DNA from 4 places in the Streptomyces sp. NPDC001890 genome. Region 3 is predicted to be linked to each of the others. Evidence: riboswitches for the same ligand, from Rfam matches in the RefSeq annotation. Region 3 holds a riboswitch; each other region holds the start of a gene.

Region 1 (3,945 bases), on a different contig from region 3:
GGAACAGCTGTGCGGAGCCGTCGGATCAGGGAGGCGGCCGGGGCCCTCGGGGTACGCGTTGTCCTGTTGGCCTTCTGGGGTACGGCGTCCGTCCTGGCCCGGTGGTGCGGGGAGCGCGGGGAGGACGGTGGCGAATCGGTTCGGCACAAGGCGTAACTGGAGGCACTCCTCCTAGTTGATTCGGCGTCGGGGCGGTTTCACCGCCGGCCCCGACAGCCGGACCGAATGATGGAGAGAAAGCTGATGAGCGCGATTCACCCCAAGATCACCGAGGTTCTGACACACACCTTCAAGGTCCCCGCAGCGGAGATCCACCCGGGCTCCACGATGGACAGCCTGGAGATGGACTCCCTCGCCGTCGCCGAGTTCGCCGTCCTCATCAGGGAGACGGCCGGCGGCGACCGGGGCTTCGACCAGTTCCCCAAGGACGCCACGCTGGCCGACATCACACGGTTCATCGACGCGGCGGCCGGCAGCGGCGCGCGGATGGGCGGCGGGGCAGCGATGAGCAACGCCCGATGAACAGGCCGGCCGTAGCCGTCACCGGCCTGGGCATGATCACCCCGGTCGGCAACGACACGGAGTCCACCTGGCGGGGTGTGTGCGCGGGAGCGTCACCGGCCCGTACCGTCGCCCAACTCGAAGGCTGCGCCATCGACTTCGCCTGCATGGTCGACGGCATCGACCTGGACGCCGCGATCGGTGGCAGGGCGTCCTTCCGCATGGGGAAGTACGTGAAACTCGCCGTGCTCGCCGCCCGGGAGGCGGTCGCCGACGCCGGGCTCGACCCGGCCCGGTGGGAGGGCAGCCGCGTCGCGGTGGTCGTCGGCACCAGCAGCGGCGGTTCCGCCTCGCTGACCGAGCAGGCCGTCGTGCTCGACCGGCTCGGCGCCGGGGCCACCTCGCCGTCGGGCATCCTGCTCACCATCCCGAACATGCCCGCCGCCGAGATCGCGATCCAGTTGCGGGCCACCGGCCCCAGCATGGCGCCGTGCACCGCCTGCTCGTCCGGCGCCACCGCGCTGTCCGTCGCCCGCGACCTGCTGGTCACCGGGCAGTGCGACATCGCGATCGCCGGAGCCACCGAGTCGATCGTCTACCCGGCGGCCATGGCCGCGTTCGCCAGGTCCGGGGCCGGGGCCCGGCGGGACGGCGACCCGGCCGGACTGTGCCGGCCCTTCGCGGCCGACCGGGCCGGCCTGGTCATGGGCGAGGGCGCGGCCGTCATGGTGCTGGAGCGGACGGACGACGCGCGGGCCCGGGACGCGGCCCCTCGGGCGCTGCTCGCCGGCACCGGCGCCACCACCGACGCCCACCACCCCATCAGCCCGCGCCCCTCCGGCAAGGTCGCCCAGGCAGCGGTGGAGGCCGCGCTGCGCGACGCGGGCTGGGCGGCCGAGGACGTCGAGCACGTCAACGCGCACGGCACGGCGACCCCGGTCAACGACGCCGTCGAGGCCGCCCTCATCGCCCGGGTCTACCCGCACCGGCCGCCCGTCACCGCACCCAAGGGCGTACTGGGGCACTGCATGGGGGCGGCCGGAGCGATCGAGGCCGGGCTGACCGTCCTCACGCTCCAGCGCGGAGTGGTCCCTCCGATCGCCAACCTGGATGCCCCGGCGCCCGAGTTCGACATCGACTGCGTCACCAAGCAACCTCTGCGGCGGCCCATCAGGCGCGCCGTCAGCCATTCCTTCGGATTCGGCGGCCACAACGCGGTCCTCGCCCTTCAGCGTCCCTGAGGGCCGTTCCGCAGGCAGCAGGCAGGTGGTGCGACGGGAAAACGGCCCGGCGTACCACCGGCCACCACCGCCCGTGAGCCGCACAACCGCCCGAGAACCGCACGGAGGCACGTGATAGCTTGCCGGGGCCAGTCAAACTCCACGTAGGGGTCAGGGAATCCGGTGTGAATCCGGAACTGACGCGCAGCGGTGAGGGGGACGGGCGGGGCCACGGCCACTGGGACCACCCTCGGGTGCCCGGGAAGGCGCCCCGTCCGAAAGAACCCGAGTCCGAAGACCTGCTGGCATCCTCGGTCCGGTTCCGGACCGGGGGACTCAGTACAACGGGCTCCGCGCATGGGCCCAGAGACGCAGAGGGACTCCGTGACGTCCATAGCCAGCCCCGTCCGCACCGTCGCCCTGTTCTCGGCGGGACTCGTCCTGCTGACCGCCTGTGGAGGCGGAGCCGGTCGGTCCGGCGCGAAACCGGGCCCCGCGGACGGATATCCGGTGACGCTGAAGAACTGTGGACGCACCGTCACCGTCGAGGCCGCGCCGCGCCGCGCCGTCCCGGTGGACCAGGGATCGACCGAGATCCTGCTCTCCCTCGGTCTCGCCGACCGGATGGCCGCCACCGCCACCTGGACCGACCCGGTGATGAAGGGCCTGGAGAAGGCCAACGCCCAGGTGCCCAGGATCTCGGACAACCGGCCGTCCTCGGAGAAGGTCCTCGACCAGGAACCCGACTTCGTCAGCGCCTCGTTCGCGTCGACCCTCGCCAAGGGCGGCGTCGCCCCCCGTGAACAGTTCGAATCGCTCGGCGTCCCCACCTATGTCTCGCCCGCCGACTGCACCGGCAAGGACAACAGCGGCGGCGGCGACGGAGCCCGTACCGCGCCGCTCACCATGGAGAGCGTCTACGGCGAAGTGCACGACCTGGCCCGGGTGTTCGGCGTACCGGAGCGCGGCGACGCGCTCGTGGCGCGGCTGCGGGACCGGGTGAAGAAGGCGACCGAGGGCATCGACGCCTCCGGCGCCACCCTCCTGTACTGGTTCTCCGACTCCAAGGCCCCGTACCTGGCCGGCTGCTGCGGAGCACCCGGAGTCATCACCGAAGCGCTCGGAGCGAAGAACGTCTTCGACGACACCCACGAGGAATGGCCCCAGATCAACTGGGAGACCGTCGCCGACCGCAACCCCGACGTCCTGGTCATCGGCGACCTGACCCGCAGGGCCCAGACCGCCGAGAGCGCCGCGAAGAAGATCGAGTTCCTGGAGTCCGACCCCGTCACCAAGAACATGGACGCGGTCAGGCACAAGCGGTACGTCCTGCTGAGCGGCCAGGCCATGAACCCGTCCATCCGGACGGTCGAGGGCGTCGAACACGTCGCCGCCGGGCTGCGCCGGTTCGGGCTCGCGGGATGACGCGGACCGGACCCGGCACGGCGGTGGCCGTGCCGACGGCCCCCACCGCGTCGGCGCGCACCACGACGGGCGTACGGCGGCTGCGCGGCGGGGCCCTGTGGGCCGGCGGCATCGCGCTGCTCTTGGGCTCCGTCGCGGTCGCCGTCACCATCGGCCCCGCCCGCGTCTCGGTGGCCGACGTCTGGTCCGCGGTCGCCGCGCACCTCGGCTGGGGGCGGTCACAGCTCTCCCCGATCCGGGACGGCATCATCTGGAACCTGCGCATGCCGCGCACCCTGCTGGCCGCGGTGTGCGGCGCCGGGCTCGCGGTCTGCGGCACCGTCATGCAGTCGCTGCTCCGCAACCCGCTCGCCGACCCGTTCGTCCTCGGGGTCTCCTCCGGCGCGTCCACCGGGGCGGTCGTGGTCGTCGTCCTCGGTGTCGGCGGGGGAGCGGTGTCGATCTCGACCGGTGCGTTCGTCGGGGCGCTCGGCTCGTTCGCCCTCGTGCTGCTGCTCAGCCACACCCTGGGCGGCACGACCGACCGGGTGGTGCTCTCCGGTGTCGCGGCCATGCAGCTGTTCTCCGCGCTCACCTCCTTCGTCGTGATGACCGCCGCCGACGCCGAGCAGACCCGCGGGGTGCTGTTCTGGCTGCTCGGCTCGCTCAGCGGGGTCGGCTGGAGCGATGTGTGGGTCTGCGCCGCCGTTCTCGCCGTGGCCCTGCTGGTCTGCCTGGGCCATGCTCGTACGCTCGACGCCTTCGCGTTCGGCCAGGACGCCGCCGCCACGCTCGGCGTCCATGTCGCGCGTACCCGGAT
Region 2 (3,945 bases), on a different contig from region 3:
TGGGCGATGCGGGTGAGGATGACGGTCTGGCCGACGGTCGGCACGGTCAGTTCCCGCTTGAGCGCCGCAGCGGCGGCCGCGAACGCGGGTACGCCGGGCACCACTTCGTAGGGCACCCCCGCCGCGTCGAGCCGGTGCATCTGCTCGTTGACCGCGCTGAACACCGAGGGGTCCCCCGAGTGCAGCCGGGCCACGTCGTGACCGGCCTCGTGCGCTGCCAGCAGTTCGGCGGTGATCTGGTCGATGTCGAGCTGCGCGGTGTCCACCAGGCGGGCGTCCGGGGGGCATTCGGCGAGCAGTTCCCGGGGCACCAGGCTGCCCGCGTACAGACACACCTGGCAGGAGGCGAGGAGGCGGGCGCCGCGCACGGTGATCAGGTCGGCGGCCCCCGGGCCCGCGCCGATGAAGTACACGGTCATGTGTTGTCTCCTGGGTGTTGCGCGGGCTCGGTTGCCGAGGGTGCCGCTTCGGGACTGGTCAGGGGTTTGCGTACGGACCACTGGGTGACGGGCATGGCCTGCCGCCAGCCGGTGAACCCGCCGACCGGCACGGCGTGCGCGACCGCGAGCCGGACCAGTTCGCCGCCGTGTGTACGGTGTGCCTCGGCGAGCAGCGCCTCGGACTCCAGCGTGACCGTGTTGGCGACCAGTCGTCCGCCGGGCGGCAGCGCGTCCCAGCAGGTGTCGAGCAGGCCGGGCGCGGTCAGCCCGCCGCCGATGAACACGGCGTCGGGCGTGGGTAGTCGGGCCAGGTTGCCGGGGGCGGGTCCGGTGAGCACACGCAGGGCCGGTACGCCGAGCCGGTCGGCGTTGCGTGCGATGCGCCCGGCGCGTCGCGAGTCGCGTTCGACGGTGATCGCGCGGCAGGAGGGGTGGGTCCGCATCCATTCGATGGCGATGGATCCCGAGCCTCCGCCGATGTCCCACAGGAGTTCGCCGGGGGCGGGTGCGAGCACACCGAGCGTCGCGGCCCGGATGTGCCGCTTGGTGAGCTGCCCGTCGTGTTCGTACGCCGCGTCGGGCAGACCGGGTACGGCGCCGAGGCGCAGGGCTTCGGGGGTGCGTCGGCAGTCGATCGCGATGATGTTCAGCGGGTCGCCCGGTGGGTGCGGCCAATGGTCCGCGGTGCCCTCCAGGCACGCTTCGTCCGCTCCGCCGAGCTGTTCGAGCACGCGCAGCGGGCTCGGTCCGAAGCCCTGTTCGCGCAGCAGCCCGGCCACCGCGGCCGGGGTGGCCGCGTCCGCGCTCAGGACCAGGACGCGCCGGCCGTGGTGCAGGGCGGCGGCCAGCCGGGCGGCGGGGCGGCCGACCAGGGTGACGACCTCGGTGTCCTCCACCGGCCAGCCGATCCGGGCACAGGCGTAGGACACCGAGGACGGGTGGGGCAGGATCCTCGGCGCACCGGTGCCGAGCACTTCGGTGAGGGCCCGGCCGATGCCGTAGAACATGGGGTCGCCGCTGGCCAGCACGGCGATCCTGCTCCCGGCGTGCGCGGCGAGCAGACCGGGGACGGCGGGCCGCAACGGCGAGGGCCACGGCACCCGTTGTCCCCGGCAGGACGGCGGGAGCAGGCCGAGTTGCCGCTCGCCGCCGATGAGGACCTGTGCGTCGACCAGCTCCGTGCGCGCCGCGTCGGTCAGTCCCGCCCATCCGTCGGCGCCGATTCCCACGACGGTCACCGCAGGTGGGACGGGTTGTTCGGGTGGTGCGAGAGTCACGGACGGTACCTCGGTGTTCAGTGGATGACGCAGCCGAACTCTACTGTCCGGCCGTGAGGGGGCAGCGGCCGGGCGGCCGCCCCGGAGCCTCGCTCAGGAGGTCGCTTTCCGCAGGTGTGCGGCGGGTGGACCGATGGGTGTGGCCACGGGCGGTCATCGCTTTCGCTTCGGGCCGTGCGCCTACGTGATCAGAGGAGCAGCCCGGGCGCGGAGCGCCCTGCGCAGCACCACTCGCAGTCCACGGCGAATTGACAGGAGCCTTCGCCACCGCGGGTGATCGGGCTCGCGGGGCCCGATGTCGGGCTCCGCCCACCGTTGCGGGTCAGCGCCGGATTTCGACCGGACTTCCCCCGCGGGGCACGTGCAGCTTATAGCTCGCGCGGACAGGCGGTGCGGGACACCCCCGCAACGGGGCGGGGGCAGGCGGACCTCCGTGCGACCGGGGGCGGCTCCGCGGAGGCCCGCGCCGCGGATCACGGGTCGGGGTGGGCGGTGCCCAGTTGCGTGGCGCGGCCGGGTGGTCGATCCGGGTCGGGATCGGGTCTCCGGAGTCCGAGCCGGATTCGTGCCGTGCTACGAATGCGACGGTCCGGGTCGGTGCCCCTGCCCGCTGCGGAGTTGGACCGGGAGCGGCACGCTGTCGCCCTGACGCGCCTGAGCGCGGCGACCGGTCCGGAGGTCGCCGCGCCGTGGGCGCGGAGGGTGATGATGGACGGTGCACCGGGCAGGTGCGCCGTCCGGCACGGGATGGTCCGGATCAACTCGCGGTCCGGCACGCGCTGTTCCGGATCAGTTCGCGGTCCGGCACGCGATGTTCCGGACCGGCTGGCGTCAGGATGCGGATGCGCCCTGGACCAGCAGGCCCGCCCGCACCACGCGCTGCGGTCGCTTGAGCACGGTCACATCGGCCAGCGGGTCGCCGTCCACGACGATCACGTCGCCCGCGAAGCCGCGGGCGAGCCGGCCCACCGTGTCTTCCAGGCCGAGGAGCCGGGCGGCCCGGGTGGTGGCCGTGCGGATCGCGTCGAGTGCGGTGAGGCCCGACGCATGCATCAGTTCCACCTCGCGTCCGATGGGCTTGACCTTGCCGCCGGAGGAGTCGGTGCCCGCCACCACCAGGATCCCCATCTGGTGGGCCGTTCGCACCGCCTCCTTCAGGACCGGCAGATACGCACGCCCGCGCTCGGCCAGCACCGGGTCCGACGAGTCGGCGAGTCCGGCGATCGCGCTCAGCGTCGGCGTGAAGGCGGTGCCCCTGCGCCGCATGTCGTGCAGGGTGCGCTCGCCCACGAACACCCCGTGCTCCAGGGAGCGCACGCCGGCCCGGACCGCGTCGTCGCAGCCGCGCTCGCTGTAGCTGTGGCACAGCACGCCCTTGCCGCCGCGCCGTGCCGCCGCCACCACCTCGGAGAGCTGCTCGTACGAGTAGACCTGGGCCAGCGGGTCCTGTTCCGGCAGACCCGCGCGCTCGTTGACGCGCGTCTTGATCACGTCGGCGCCACGGGCGACGTTCACCTCGACGACCCGGCGCAGCGCCTCGGCGGACCGGACGCCATCCTTCGAACGCGCGAGGGGCGTGAGGTCCGGGTCGGCCAGGATGGTGTCACCCAGGTCGGGGGTGACGAAGACGCCGGCTGCCCGCAGGCGCGGGGCCAGGGCGGGGGCCTGGCGGGCCAGTTCCCGTACGGCGATGTCCTGGTAGAAGTTCGTGGAGCCGCTGCGTGCGCTGGTGGCGCCCTGGCGGACGGCGTCGAGCGCCTCGGTGGCGGTGTTCAGGTGGATGTGCGCGTCGACGAGACCGGGGAGCACCCAGCTGCCGTGCGCGTCCAGGACCGGAACGCCGTCCGGGATCTCGACCCGGTCGCGCGGCCCGGCCGCCCGCACCCTGCCGGAGCGGATGACGACGACCGCGTCCTCGGTGACATGGCCGGTCTCCGGGTCGAGCAGCGTGCCGCCCTCGACGACCAGGTCGCCCGAGTGCGCGGGCGTGCTGCCCGGTGTTCTCGGCTGGGCCGCCACCGCGGACGGTGCCACCGAAAGGGCGGCTGCCGTACCCGCCAGTGCTGCGGCCCCTGCCAGCACACCACGGCGCGTGAGTCGGCTGGAGGGGGGCGGGACGGACTCGACACACATGGCGGGCTCCTCGTATCCGATGTATCCGATACACAACCGGGAGCCATTTTGTATACCACGATGAATGGCGAGGCAAGGGTTCACCGAGATCCTGC
Region 3 (3,945 bases):
AGGCCGACGCGGCAGGCGCGCCGCCCCCGTCACCGTTCCCGGAGACCTGTTCGCCGCAGCCGGAGCCCGGGTAGCCGGTGATGGCGCAGAGCATCGCGTCGCTGCTGTAGCGCAGCGGCTTCGCCACCGCGGCGAGCGCCTCCGCGGCGCTCGCGTCCGGGGCGACCCGCGCACACGCGGTACGCGGCGCGGGCGGTGTCTCCCCTGCCGGGGCGTCCGCGGCCGTGCCCGGGTCGATGACGAGCGCGATCCGCTTGGTGCCGTCCTTCGCCGGGGTGTTGGCGCAGATCTTCGCGAAGTCGGGGGCGCGGCGCGGCTTCGCCGAGTCCTGGGAGTCCTCGCTGACCGAGAACCGGAAGCCCTGCACCGCCCCGTCGTCCGGCCGGACCAGGGACGGGCCCTGGGTGGCGTACGTCCAGTCGGAGCCGGAGCTCTCCCAGAACGACCAGTACCGGTAGCCGGCCGCCTGGGCCGGTCCCGCGCCGAGCACGGCCAGGACGGCGCCCAGGGCCACCAGCAGCGCGGCGGCCCGTCCCGCGCGCCTCACGGCTGCCTGTTCTTCCGGCGACCGCTGATCAGGAAGAACGCGATCGCGGCGAGGACGAGGCCGATACCGATGTACCACCACACGCCCCCGATCACGTCGTCGCCGCTGTGGACCTGGTCCTTCTCCGTGGGCTCGTACCCGGTGTCGGCGGACGGGTCGGGCGTCACCACGGCGGCGGGCTCGGGGCCGGCCGCGTTCAGCCGGGCGACCAGGTCGACGCCGCCGAAGTCCCGGGCGTTGTCGCCGGTCGCGTGGGCGGCCAGGATCAGCTGGGCGTAGGCGGCGGGTCCGCTCTGGGCGGCCCAGTCCGCGGAGTTCTTCTTCAGCCAGGCGATGGCCCCGGCGGCCTTGTCCTGGTGGCCGGCCGCGGAGAGCGCGACGACCGCGTCCGCGGTGTTGCCGAAGTCGGGCTGCGGGGTGGTGTCGGTGGCACCGGGCATCGGCGCCTGGTTCAGGTGGCCGCTGCCGGCGAGGGCACCGGTGAGGTAGTGGGCGCCGTTCTGGGCGGCCTGCTCGGGCGTGAGGGGGGAACCGGTCCGGCAGGTCGGTGCCTTGCCCGCGGCGTTGTTGCCGACCGCCATCGCCTTGCCCATCGTGCCGAGCACGGCGGCCGCGGTGGCGTCCGCGTTGGCGGTGAGCCCGCCCTTCTTGTCGGCCTGGTACGCGAAGGCGCCGCCGTCCTTCCCGCCGCACGGGATCGCGAGCGCGAGCAGCGGATCGTAGGGGGTCTTGCCGCCGGGGGTCGTGATGTCCGCGAGCCGCTGCCCCTGCCGGGCGAGGGCGCCGATCACCAGGGAGGTGGAGTTGGCGTCGCTGGGCGCGCCCGCGGTGTAGCCCCAGCCGCCGTCCTCGTTCTGCACGGACTTCAGCCAGCGGACCGAGTTGTTCACGGTCTCGCGGTGCCCGCCCACCTCGACCAGCGCCTGGGCGGCGGCCGCGGTGGCGTTGGTGTCCCGCACGGTCTTCGCGTCGCACGGCTTGGAGACGTCGGGCCGGAACGCGGCGTAGGAGCCGTCGGCGCACTGCTGGGAGATCAGCCAGTCCACCGACTTCGTGGCCGGGGTGACCCCTTCGAGCCGCTGGGCGAGGAAGGCCATCGACTGCCGCCACACGCCGTCGTAGGTGGGGTCCGCCGTGCCGTACAGCCCCGAGGGCAGCGCGACGGACGGCGAGGGCGACGGGGACGGCGCTGCCACCGCGACCGGCGCAGCGGCCGCGCAGAGCACGGCGGCGGTGGCGGCGAGCGTTGCTGCGCTGCGACGTACGGTCATGGCGGGCGGGGCCTCTCCTGCGGGGTGAACCGGGCACAGGCACGCTCAGGCACCAGGCTCCGGCTCCGTATACCTCGACGGTGCCGACCACCGGGGGATCCGGTGGTCCGAGCCGGTCACGACCGCGGACAGGGCATTCCGACTCACCGCCTGCGAAGACGGTTCACGGCTGCGTGGTCAGTGCCGGATTCGCACCGGCTTCCCCCTGAACGGGCATGATGACGACCCGCACACTGTACCGGGCGGGTCCGGTCGGGGTCCGGGCCGGGAGGAGCGCCCCTGATCACACCGAGACGTACGTCACGCCGCTCCGCTCCGCACCGCGGGCCGCGCTCGCACCGCGAGGCACGCGAGGCACGCGAGGCACGCGAGGCACGCGAGGCACGCGGCCATCACACCGCAACGCACCCCACCCCTCACCGCCGCACCCCGCCCCTCCTCACACCGCGATGTACGCCACCGGACCGGTCCCCGGCACCGCCTCCGCGCGCCCGAGCTTCACCAGTCGCCGCAGATGCGCCTCCGCCTCCGAGACGGCGATGTTCCGGGAGCCGTGCGGGATCTGCTCCCAGGGCCGGTTCCACTCCATCCGCTCGGCCAGCTCCCACGGCGTCAGCGGCTGCGCCAGCAGCCCGAGCAGCCCGGTCAGCCGCTCCTCGTGATGCCCGAGGAGCTCCCGTACCCGCCCCGCCGCATTGGTGAAGGCGTACTGGTGGGCGGGCAGCACCTCGGCGGCACCGAGCCTGCCGATCCGTTCCAGCGAGTCGAGGTAGTCGCCGAGGGGGTCGGTGGCCGTGGCGTCGTCCGGGTCCTCGTACAGCCCGATGTGCGGACTGATTCCCGGCAGCAGGTGGTCCCCCGAGAAGAGCCGCCCCCGGCCCGGCAGATTGCCCGGGTGATCCTCTTCCAGGTGCAGGCACACATGCCCCGGCGTGTGCCCCGGCGTCCAGATCGCCCGCAGCCTGCGCCCCGCCAGATCGAGCAGCTCACCGGGGACGATCTCGCGGTCCGGGAGCGCGGCCCGCAGCCCCGGCAGCGTCCGCATCCGGCCCCCGCCGGCCGCGGCGGCCCGCAACGGCGCGAGATGCTCCTCGGGCGCACCGACCGCGGTGAGCTTGGCCGCGAGATATGTCAGCCACCTGCCGGGTTCGTTCTCCCGGGTGCGGCGCACGATCGCGGTGTCCGCCGCGTGCATGGCGATCCAGGCCCCGGAGGCCTCGCGCACCTGCCCGGAGAGCCCGTGGTGGTCGGGGTGGTGGTGGGTGATGACCACCCCGTGGATGTCGGCCATCTCCGTACCGACGGCGGCGAGTCCGGCGACGAGCGTGTCCCAGGCCTCGGGATCGTCCCAGCCGGTGTCGATCAGAACCGGTCCCCGATCGGTGTCCAGGACGTGTACGAGGGTGTGGCCGAGCGGATTGTCCGGGATGGGCACCTTGATGCTGTGCACGCCCCCGCCGTGGTCGGTCACCTGCGCCATGAGGTCCCCATCTCTCTCGACGACGTGCGGCTGCGCTCCGTCGCGCCCGCATGTGGGTGCGTCGCGCCCACTGTAACGAGAACTTGTTCCAGTAGTAGCCCCGGTCGACCATCTGGTTCGGGGTGCTGTCGCGGACGTGGACTCCTGGAACTGGAACTGGTATCAGTTCTGACACAGAGTCAGATCCTGAATCGGATGCCGGGTCGGATGCCGATCCGGACCGGACGTCGATTCGGGCAACGCACCGCGCCGCGGGAGGCAGCAGCCATGACCGAGCTTGTCGAACACGGAAAACTGTTCATCGGCGGGGAGTTGGTCGATCCGCTGGGCCAGGACACCATCGAGGTCGTCTCGCCCCACACCGAGCAGGTCATCGGCCGGGTGCCACATGCCTGTGAGGCGGACGTGGACGCGGCCGTCGCCGCCGGGCGGCGGGCGTTCGACGAGGGGCCCTGGCCCCGGATGAGCCTGGACGAGCGGATCGCGGTGGTGACCCGGATCAAGGACGCGTTCGCCGTCCGGTACGAGGAGATCGCCCGGGTCATCAGCTCGGAGAACGGCACCCCGTACACGTCGAGCGTCATGGTGCAGGCCCTCGCCGCGATGATGGTGTGGGACTCGGCGATCACCGTCGCCCGCGAATTCGC
Region 4 (3,945 bases), on a different contig from region 3:
CGGAGTGCAGGTCGACCTCCTCCACCGTCCAGGTGTTCTTGATCGCGTCCCGGTAGCGCTCGTAGAAGTCCGGGTAGCGCATCGGCCGCAGGGTCAGCTCGAAGCCCGGGTCCAGCAGGTTCTTCTCGGAGTTGGTGGAGCTCATTACTGGCAGGCCTCGCAGGACTCGGGGTTTTCGAGGGAGCAGGCGATCGCGTCCGCGTCGGGCGCCGAGCCCTGCTGTACGGGGATGGGGGCGGCGGCCGCCGCCTGGCCGGAGGCGGCACGGGCGATCCGGGTCGCCGGGCGCGAGCGCAGGTAGTACGTCGTCTTCAGCCCCTGCTTCCAGGCGTACGCGTACATCGAGGAGAGCTTGCCGATGGTCGGCGTCTCCAGGAACAGGTTCAGCGACTGGCTCTGGTCCAGGAACGGCGTACGGGCCGCCGCCATGTCGATCAGGCCGCGCTGCGGGATCTCCCACGCGGTGCGGTACAGCGCCCGCACATCCTCGGGGATCCAGGCGAAGCCCTGCACCGAGCCACTGGCCTCGCGCAGCGCCTCACGGGTGCGCGCGTCCCACACCCCGAGCTGCTTCAGCTCGTCCACCAGGTACGCGTTGACCTGGAGGAACTCACCGCTGAGCGTCTCGCGCTTGAAGAGGTTGGAGACCTGCGGCTCGATGCACTCGTAGACACCCGCGATCGAGGCGATCGTCGCCGTCGGCGCGATGGCGAGCAGCAGCGAGTTGCGCATCCCGCTCTTCGCGACCCGGGCGCGCAGCGCCTCCCACCGCTCCGGCCAGTTCAGCTCGGTGTCGTAGTGGTCGGGGTGCAGCACACCGCGCGCGGCACGTGTCCGCTCCCAGGCCGGCAGCGGGCCCGAGCGCTCCGCGAGCTCGCAGGACGACTCGTACGCGGCGAGCATGATCCGCTCGGAGATCTTCGTGGAGAGCGCGCGGGCCTCGGGGGAGTCGAAGGGCAGCCGCAGCTTGAAGAAGACGTCCTGAAGACCCATGGCGCCCAGGCCCACCGGGCGCCACTTGGCGTTGGAGCGGCCGGCCTGCTCGGTCGGGTAGAAGTTGATGTCGACGACCCGGTCCAGGAAGGTCACGGCGGTGCGGACGGTGGCGTCCAGCCGCTCCCAGTCGATGGCGCCGTCGGCGACGAACGCGCCGAGGTTGACCGAGCCCAGGTTGCAGACCGCCGTCTCGCCGTCGTCGGTGACTTCGAGGATCTCGGTGCACAGGTTCGACGAGTGGACGACGGTGCCCGGCTCGGCGGTCTGGTTCGCGGTCCGGTTGGAGGCGTCCTTGAACGTCATCCAGCCCTGGCCGGTCTGGGCGAGAGTGCGCATCATCCGGCCGTACAGCTCACGGGCCGGGATCGTCCTGCGGGCCAGGCCCTGGGCCTCGGCGGCCCGGTACGCGGCGTCGAACTCGTCGCCCCACAGGTCGACCAGGCCGGGCACGTCGGCGGGCGAGAACAGCGACCAGTCGCCGTCCGCGTCGACCCGGCGCATGAACTCGTCCGGGATCCAGTGCGCCAGGTTGAGGTTGTGGGTACGCCGCTGGTCCTCACCGGTGTTGTCGCGCAGCTCCAGGAACTCCTCGATGTCCGCGTGCCAGGTCTCCAGGTAGACGGCGGCGGCGCCCTTGCGGCGGCCCCCCTGGTTGACCGCGGCGACGGAGGCGTCGAGCGTCTTCAGGAACGGCACGATGCCGTTGGAGTGCCCGTTGGTGCCCCGGATCAGCGAACCGCGGGAGCGGATGCGGGAGTACGACAGACCGATGCCGCCCGCGTGCTTCGAGAGCCGGGCCACCTGGTGGTAGCGGTCGTAGATCGAGTCGAGCTCGTCCAGCGGGGAGTCCAGCAGATAGCAGGAGGACATCTGCGGGTGCCGGGTGCCGGAGTTGAAGAGCGTGGGGGAGGAGGGCAGGTAGTCGAGCCGGCTCATCAGCCCGTACAGCGCCGCCACTTCGTCCAGGGCGCGCTGCGAATCGTCCTCGGCCAGCCCGGCCGCGACCCGCAGCATGAAGTGCTGGGGCGTCTCGACGACCTGGCGGGTGTGCGGGTGGCGCAGCAGATAGCGGCTGTGCAGGGTCCGCAGCCCGAAGTAGCCGAAGCGGTCGTCCGCGCCGTCGGCCAGCGAACGCTCCACCAGCGCGTCGAGGGCGGCCGCGTGCCGGGCGACGAACTCGGCGGTCCGGTCCGCGATCAGGCCCTCGCGGTGGCCGACGGCGACCGAGGCGGAGAAGGAGACCGCGCCCTGGCCGGCCGCCTCGTCCGCGATGGCGAGGGTCAGCAGCCGGGCGGCGAGCCGGGAGTAGGCGGGGTCCTCGGAGATCAGCCCCGCGGCGGCCTCGGTGGCCAGCGCCCGCAGCTCGGCCTCGTCGGCGCGGGCGCTGCGGCCGCGCAGTGCGGCGGCGGCGACCCGGCCGGGGTCGGTGTCGGGCAGGTCGGCGGTCAGATCGGTCAGGGTCCGCAGCAGTGCGGTTCCCGGTCCGTCCTGTGCGGCGGCCTCGGACTCGGCTGCGGCGGACGCGGCGACTGATGCCGGATCGGCTGGCGCGATGGTCACGTGGTGCTCTCCCTCGCTCGGCTCGGGGCCGGCGGGGATCGGGGCAGCCCTGCGGGCGCGCGGACCCGGAGCAGGGCAGCGCTTCGCACGGCGTCCACCGGCCCAACCGCGAGGCCCGGACGTCTGGGCATCCGGTTCGGTCGAGCCGGATGCGCTGCCGGCAGGTCATCGGACTGACTCGGGGGTGCACAAAAGCGCACTGAATACACCGTTGCGGGACAGTTCCGGATTCGCACCGGATTCCCCTGCGGCGACAGCGAGGACGAGCATACATGTGGGGGCTGCCCGAAGAGGCAGCCCCCACATGTTGTGTCGGTCGGCAAACGCCGGGACCACAGGATGCGTTCTGCGGCCCTTTCGGACAGACGGCGGACGGCCCGTCGCACCCCTTGGGGAAAGGGGCTCGACGGGCCGTCCGCAGGCCGTGGGGCGCGGTCGTCAGTGGCCGCCCGGAGCGCCCGCCGTGGCCGGCGGGAGTTCCGCCTCGACACCCGGGTCGCCCGCGTCGGCGGTGTAGTCGGCCGGGGAGGTCTCGTCGGTCCCGGCGGGTGCCTTCACGGCGTTCAGGACGAAGGTGAGCACCACCGTCACCACCACGTTCAGCACGAACGCGGTGAGGCCGATGTAGCCGATCTCGCCGATCCCGGGGATCTCCTTGGACGAGCCGCCGAAGTGCTTCTGGGTCGGCGAGGCGACCCCGTACGCGGCCACCGTCCCGTACACCATGCCGACCGCCCAGCCGGCGAGCAGCGCCCAGCGGTGGAACCAGCGGGTGAACAGGCCGCCGACCAGGGCCGGCATCGTCTGCAGGATCCAGATGCCGCCGAGCAGCTGGAAGTTGATTGCGACCGTCTTGTCCATGGTGAGGACGAAGGCGAGTGCGCCGACCTTGACCAGCAGCGACACCAGCTTGGAGACCTTGGTCTCCTGCTCCGGGGTCGCGTCCGGCTTCAGGAAGTCCTTGTAGATGTTGCGGGTGAACAGGTTCGCCGCGGCGATCGACATGATCGCGGCGGGCACCAGCGCACCGATGCCGATGGCGGCGAACGCGACGCCCGCGAACCAGTCCGGGAACATGTTCTCGAACAGCTGCGGGATGGCCAGCTGTCCGTTGTCCACCTTGATCCCGGCGGCGATGGCCATGAAGCCGAGCAGTGCCAGCAGGCCCAGCATCAGCGAGTACAGCGGCAGGATCGTGGTGTTGCGCCGGATCACGTTCCGGCTGCGGCTGGAGAGCGTCGCCGTGATCGAGTGCGGATACATGAACAGCGCCAGTGCCGAGCCCAGCGCCAGGGTGGCGTAACCCCATTGGCCCGCCTCGCCCGGTGCGAGCGCGCCGCGCGGCTTGCCGGTGGCCGGGTTGGTCTGCGAGAACGCCTCGTTCGCCTT

Evidence for each region. A riboswitch is a leader RNA that binds a small molecule or an ion and turns the genes downstream of it on or off. The one in region 3 is predicted to bind cobalamin.
Region 1: another riboswitch for cobalamin. It lies ahead of ACFYY1_RS23120 (ABC transporter substrate-binding protein); the one in region 3 lies ahead of ACFYY1_RS03020 (prenyltransferase/squalene oxidase repeat-containing protein).
Region 2: another riboswitch for cobalamin. It lies ahead of cbiE (precorrin-6y C5,15-methyltransferase (decarboxylating) subunit CbiE); the one in region 3 lies ahead of ACFYY1_RS03020 (prenyltransferase/squalene oxidase repeat-containing protein).
Region 4: another riboswitch for cobalamin. It lies ahead of ACFYY1_RS09695 (ribonucleoside-diphosphate reductase subunit alpha); the one in region 3 lies ahead of ACFYY1_RS03020 (prenyltransferase/squalene oxidase repeat-containing protein).

The regions. Positions count from the first base shown of each region.
Region 1 is NZ_JBIATE010000009.1:150,359-154,303, reverse strand. Features, by position in the region: gene ACFYY1_RS23130 (acyl carrier protein) at 244-522, shown strand; gene ACFYY1_RS23125 (beta-ketoacyl-[acyl-carrier-protein] synthase family protein) at 519-1,742, shown strand; cobalamin riboswitch at 1,855-2,043, shown strand; gene ACFYY1_RS23120 (ABC transporter substrate-binding protein) at 2,106-3,146, shown strand; gene ACFYY1_RS23115 (FecCD family ABC transporter permease) at 3,143-3,945, shown strand, end outside.
Region 2 is NZ_JBIATE010000013.1:37,109-41,053, reverse strand. Features, by position in the region: gene cobM (precorrin-4 C(11)-methyltransferase) at 1-419, opposite strand, end outside; gene cbiE (precorrin-6y C5,15-methyltransferase (decarboxylating) subunit CbiE) at 416-1,717, opposite strand; cobalamin riboswitch at 1,968-2,090, opposite strand; gene ACFYY1_RS26885 (amidohydrolase family protein) at 2,549-3,850, opposite strand.
Region 3 is NZ_JBIATE010000001.1:693,699-697,643, forward strand. Features, by position in the region: gene ACFYY1_RS03015 (SCO2322 family protein) at 1-547, opposite strand, end outside; gene ACFYY1_RS03020 (prenyltransferase/squalene oxidase repeat-containing protein) at 544-1,818, opposite strand; cobalamin riboswitch at 1,928-2,063, opposite strand; gene ACFYY1_RS03025 (MBL fold metallo-hydrolase) at 2,258-3,298, opposite strand; gene ACFYY1_RS03030 (aldehyde dehydrogenase) at 3,566-3,945, shown strand, end outside.
Region 4 is NZ_JBIATE010000002.1:779,661-783,605, forward strand. Features, by position in the region: gene ACFYY1_RS09690 (ribonucleotide-diphosphate reductase subunit beta) at 1-145, opposite strand, end outside; gene ACFYY1_RS09695 (ribonucleoside-diphosphate reductase subunit alpha) at 145-2,556, opposite strand; cobalamin riboswitch at 2,698-2,839, opposite strand; gene mctP (monocarboxylate uptake permease MctP) at 2,995-3,945, opposite strand, start outside.